2 linked regions of the Chondromyces crocatus genome follow. The protein of the gene in region 1 interacts with the protein of each later gene in a pairwise test. Links are inferred from orthologs where the notes say so. Each region holds a gene or a part of one and is shown on either strand. Other genes may lie near its edges.

What was found. Proteins that work in one complex are often made in the same cells at the same time.
Region 2: the proteins of ruvA (region 1) and ruvC interact in binary tests that used the Escherichia coli proteins (3 or more experiments, as listed by UniProt). The link is inferred for Chondromyces crocatus from one-to-one orthologs.

The regions. Positions count from the first base shown.
Region 1 is NZ_CP012159.1:9,284,031-9,286,903, reverse strand. It holds ruvA (Holliday junction branch migration protein RuvA), read left to right. Parts: upstream 1-1,033; coding sequence 1,034-1,714; downstream 1,715-2,873. Other genes in the region: CMC5_RS33540 (double zinc ribbon and FHA domain-containing protein), read left to right, coding at 1,880-2,873; CMC5_RS33550 (hypothetical protein), read left to right, coding at 513-1,037; CMC5_RS33555 (hypothetical protein), read left to right, coding at 1-345. UniProt on the Escherichia coli protein: The RuvA-RuvB-RuvC complex processes Holliday junction (HJ) DNA during genetic recombination and DNA repair.
Region 2 is NZ_CP012159.1:8,684,460-8,687,378, reverse strand. It holds ruvC (crossover junction endodeoxyribonuclease RuvC), read left to right. Parts: upstream 1-1,119; coding sequence 1,120-1,719; downstream 1,720-2,919. Other genes in the region: lolA (outer membrane lipoprotein periplasmic chaperone LolA), read left to right, coding at 1,957-2,643; CMC5_RS31325 (FAD-binding oxidoreductase), read left to right, coding at 1-1,117.

The DNA.
Region 1 (2,873 bases):
ACCTTTGGTTCGAGCTGTCACGGGGTGGAGAGCGGGCCCGCGGGCAAGGTGTACCTCGGGCCCTCGATCGCCATGCAGCCGTCGGACGAGCAGCTCCAGGAAGTGCTGGCGCAGACGGTGAACGCCGAGGCCGCCGTCGAGGCCGGCATGCCGAGGATCACGCCAGAGAACCCGGCGCGCAGCTTCCTCATGCACAAGATGGACGGCACCCTGAACTGCGGTGATCTGGCCTGCGCCGCCACGAACTCCTGCAAGGACGCGATGCCTCTCCGGCAGCCTGCGATCCCGACCGAGAAGCGGGATACGGTCCGCCGCTGGATCGCACAGGGCGCTCTGGACAACTGAGCGGAACATCCGACGGGCGCACGTCGCCAGCGTCCTGCCGGCCTCGAAGCGCCGACGGGAGCGCTTCGCAGACGCGGAGGGCTGCCGAGGTGCGGGCGGCCGGCTGACGCAACTCGGCGGACTCTGATAGGGTTCGCTTCCCCGAGCCATCTGCGAGGATCACCCCCGTGCGCATGTTCCTTCTTCTCTTCTCCTCGATGGTCGTCGCCATCGGCCTCGTCGGTTGTGGCGATGACGATGAGGGCCAGCCTCTCGACGCGAGCTGCTTCGACTACGGCAGCTTCCAGGTCGGTACGGAGGAAGTGAGCCTGCGGCGTGATGTGATGCCCGTCCTCCAGGCCTCGTGCACGTTCGGCAACAGCTGTCACGGCACCATTAGTGGCTCGCAAGGCCTGGTGTACCTGGGTCCGGTGCAGGGCGTGCCGCCTTCCATCCAGCACCTCCAGGCCGTCCTCGACCAGACGCTGGATGTGATGCCGGTGCTCAAGGCGGGCATGCCGCTCATCACGGCCGGCAACGCGGAGCAGAGCTTCCTGATGCACAAGGCGGACAACACCCTCGCGTGTGGGAAGCTCGAGTGCGCCGCCAACGATGCCTGTGGTGCGCCGATGCCCTACCAGCGGGACCTCGCCTCTGCTGAAGATCGGAACAAGATCCGTCGCTGGATCGCGCAGGGAGCGAAGCTCAATTGATCGGTCGCCTCACGGGTCATGTCGTGGAAGAGGAGGCGGACGGCACCACCGTGCTGGATGTCTCTGGCGTCGGCTACGAGGTGATGGTGCCGCTCGGAGCGCTGGGGCGCGCTCGGGCCATCGCTTCCTCGTCGTCGAAGGGAGCAGGTGAGAAAGCCCACGCCGTGCCTCACGCCGGGGGCGCTGCTCCTCTCCGAGAGACCATCACGCTCTTCGTCCATACCCACGTCCGGGAGGATGCCTTCCTTCTCTACGGCTTCGCTGCCAGGGAAGAGCGGGCGGCGTTCCGCGCCCTCATCTCCGTTTCGAGCATCGGTCCGAAGATCGCCATGGCCATCTTGAGCGTCCTCACGGCCGCAGAGCTGGCGGCGGTCATTGCCCGGAAGGAGGTCGCTCGTCTCACCAAAATTCCTGGGGTAGGGAAAAAGACGGCGGAGCGGCTCGTGCTGGAGCTGAAGGACAAGCTGATCGAGCTTCCCTCCGCTCCCGCTGGAACACCGTCGCTACCCTCCGCGCCGGCTCCGAGCGCCCACGGGGACCTTCTCAAGAGCGCGTTGACGGGGATGGGCTACCGCCCGGCGGAAGCAGAGCGTGCCGTGACCGCCCTGGCCTCCCGTATCGACACGGCGCCCCTCGACGAGATGATCCGCGAGGCCCTGGGGCTCTTGTCCCGCTAGAGGTTCCGGCGGCTGCTGTCCCGTCGGAGGCCCTGCTGCTGCTGCCTCGTTCGACGAACTCATACCAAGTAGTCGACAGAAGCCACCGACGATGCATATGCTCGGCCCGCCGTCGACCGGACGCCACTGTCTGGACGACACGCTCTCACGTCGCGAGGAGTTGCGGTGATCACCTGCCCGAAGTGCTCCAAGGAGAACCAGGACCATTACAAGTTCTGTCTCGGCTGCGGAGCCGAGCTACCTCGCGAAGCCTCACCAAAGAAGTTCGCGGCCGGGACCCCGCCGCAAGGTGTGCCAGCGGTCAAGGCCAGCTTCGGTGACGAGTCCACCTCGGTCGGCCCTGGACCCCTCCCGCGCGCGGCAGCGCCGGCTGCTGCCCCCGTGCACTCGCCCGAGCCCGTCGCCTTTGCCCCCGTGCCGGCCGTATCGGCGGCGCCTGCGGTGGCCCCGAGCGTTCCCCCCGCGGCTGGTTCGACCATCGTGTGCGGGCAGTGCCAGGAGTTGAACCCGGCATCGAACAAGTTCTGTGCGCTCTGCGGGTTCAAGCTGGCACCGAAGGCGGCCAGCATCCCTGCTCCTGCAGCATCCCCCGCGCCAGCGGCTGCTGCGAACGGGAGCATCTTGCTCACGGCGCTCCGTGCAGACGGCACGGAGGCCGGCGCCCACACGATCACCGGCACCACGACCATCGGGCGCGACTCGGGATCCATCTTCGCCGGCGACAGCTATCTCTCTCCGCGCCACGCCACCTTCACGCGCCGCGGCACCAAGGCCTTCGTCAGGGACGACAACTCGCTGAACGGTGTGTACCGCAAGCTGCGCCGGGACGAACCGGTGCTCCTCCAGATCGGCGACGTGTTTCGCATCGGGCAGGAAATCGTGCGTCTGGAAAGCCTCAACCCCGTCCCCGCCACGCCGGATGGGGTGGAGCGGTTGGGCAGCCCTTCCAAGGGATACGTCGGGCGCATCGCCATGATCATCGGGCGCGATACCACCGGCAACGCCTTCCCGGTCCCCGAGACGGGCCTGCACATGGGCCGGGAGCGCGGCGACATCCTCTTCCCCGAGGATGGCTACGTCTCAGGCCTGCACTGCCAGCTCTCTTACCAGAATGGCAGGCTCTTCCTGATCGATCTCGGGAGCTCGAACGGTACCTTCG
Region 2 (2,919 bases), 600 kb from region 1 along the record:
CGCCGTGGTGCAGCCCGGGGTGATCCTCGGGGACCTGCACGCCGCCGTGGAGGCCGAGGGGATGTTCTTCCCGCCCGATCCGAACTCGCTGCGGATGTGCGCGCTCGGAGGGAACATCGCCGAGAATGCGGCCGGCCCACGCGCCTTCAAGTACGGGAGCACGCGGGATTACGTGCTCGGGCTGGAGGTGGTGCTGGTGGACGGGACGCAGCTCCGGACAGGGAAGCGGACGGTGAAGGGAGTGACGGGGTACGACGTGACCTCGCTGCTGGTGGGAAGCGAAGGAACGCTGGCGATCACGACGGCGGCGACACTGCGGCTGATCCCGAAGCCTCACGCGGTGACGACCCTGCTGGCACTGTTCCCGGATGTGCAGGCGAGCGGGCGCGCGGTGAGCGCGATGATCGCGGCGGGCGTGCGACCGCGCTGCATCGAGCTCCTGGACGAAGGGACGCTCGACGCGGTGCGCGTACGTGGTGTTGCGGTGGACGAGCGCGCGCGGGCGATGCTGATCATCGAGGTGGACGGCGAGCCTTCGGACTGCGACGCGCAGGCGGAGCGGATCGGCGAGGTGTGCGCGGCGGAGGCCATCGACATCCTGGTGGCGCAGGACGCGGCGCAGCGGGATCGGCTGTGGGAGGCCAGACGGCAGCTCTCGCCGGCGACGCGCGCGATGGCACGCTTCAAGATCTCGGAGGACGTGGTGGTCCCGCGCGACAGGATCCCGGCGCTGCTCGAGGAGACGCGGGCCATCGAGCGAGAGACCGGGGTCCGGATGATCACCTACGGCCACGCCGGGGACGGCAACCTGCACGTGAACCTGCTCTGGAACGACGAGGAGCTGCTGCCACGCGTGGAGGAAGCGTTGAACCGGCTGTTCCTCTCGGTGGTGGGGATGCGAGGGACGCTGACCGGAGAGCACGGGGTCGGGACCTCGAAGGCCGACTTCCTGGCGATGGAGCAGCAGCCCGAGCTGATCGCGCTGCAGAAGCGGATCAAGGGCGTGTTCGACCCGAAGGGCTTGCTGAACCCCCACAAGATCTTCCCGAGGCGGCAGCTCGAAGCGGCGTCCGTCACGGTGGCGGGGCGCGCGGTCTCTCTCCACGGAGCTTGCTGAGCATGCGGGTCATCGGCATCGATCCGGGGACGAGGCACCTGGGGTGGGGGGTGGTCGAGCGGCATGGGTCGCGGGTCATCCACGTGGCGCACGGGGTGGTGGACGTGGACACCGACGGGGCGTTCGCGGCGAGGCTCGTGGAGATCGACGACGCCCTCTGCGAGGTGGTGGCGAAGCATGCGCCGGTCGCCGGGGCGGTCGAGACCCTGTTCTTCGCGAAGGACGCGCAGAGCGCCGCGAAGCTCGGGCACGCGCGCGGGGTGGTGCTCCTGCGGCTCTCGCGGGCGGGGGTGGCGGTGCACGAGTACGCGCCGGCCCTGGTGAAGCGGACGGTGGTCGGCCGGGGCGCGGCCGACAAGAAGCAGGTGGCGATGGTGATGACGGCGGTGCTGGGGTTGAAGGAGCCGCCACGGTCGGACGCGGCCGACGCGCTGGCGATCGCCATGACCCACCTGCACGTGGCGAACTTCCAGGCAGCGCTGGCGGCCTCCGGGCTGCCCCCGCCACCCCCGCGCCGCCGAGCGAGGCACCCGGCGGGACCAGAGACGCCTGGCAAGGGGGTCGGGGGGCTCGCGGCGGCGCTGCGCCGGGCGAAGGGCTGACCCGGCCGGGCGCCACGATCAGGGGACGAGGGCCAAGAAATCGGCGGGGAGGCCGGGAATATCCCCTCGAGTTCGGTCTGGCGAAGGTTGTGCTATGTCCCTCTGCATCGGCCTGGGTCGCCGTGCGTCCAACAGGCTGCAAGGTCGGAGAGCCAGCCTCCGTTCCTGGTGACGACAGCGCCAGGAGCGGGGACGGGAGCCGCCCGCGCCAGATCGATCAAGGAGATCCGGAAAGCCATGAAGCGTTCGTTCCTTTACCGTCTCGGCGTCGCCTGCGTTCTCGGGCTCGCCGTCCCCGCCGTGGTGCTCTCGCTCCCGACCGAGGTCGAGGCTGCCGGGCCCACGGCAGAGGAGATCGCGCAGCGCGTCCAGCAGTTCTACGACTCGTCGAAGACGTTCCAGGCCACCTTCAAGCAGAACTACACCATCAAGGTGCAGAACGTGCAGAAGGTCTCGACCGGCAAGGTGGTCTTCGAGAAGCCGGGAAAGATGAGCTGGACCTACGACGCGCCGAACGGGAACCGCGTCGTCTCCGATGGCACCACCATCAAGGTGTACGAGAAAGAGAACGAGCAGATGTTCGAGACCTCCGTGAAGGGGTCTCAGTATCCGGCGGCACTGGCCTTCCTGATGGGCACCGGCAAGCTCCAGAAGGACTTCACCCTCAAGCTCCTGAACGCCGCGCAGATGAAGTTCGAAGGGGGCTACGTGCTGGAAGGGACGCCCAAGGAAGCGACCCCGGCTTACCAGAAGGTCCTGCTCTACGTCGACAGCGCGACCAACCAGGTGCGGCGCGTGCTGATTCTCGACGCCCAAGGAAACCGCAACCGCTTCGACTTCTCGGCGCCCACCGTGAACCAGCCCGTCCCGAAGGGCGAGTTCGACTTCAAGCCCCCTCCCGGGACGCGGATCGTGAAGCCGTAGGTCGAGTCGTTCATCGCACCGTTCGCCCCGCCCTCCTCAGCGTGCGCCCAACCTCACGCCACACCGAACTCAGCCAGGAGCGCCCACCTCGCGCTCCCACCGCACGTGACCTGATCACTCACGGATGAGCTTCTCGCGCGAGCCGACCACGCCGAAGTTCGAGCCGTGAGCCTGGTCGGTTGGATCGTCTCGGCCCCACCCTGAGACCTCCCGAGGGGGGTCATCTTCGCGATGGATGGATAATCCTTTGACCAGGGCACGCGCCTCGCGGTCCAC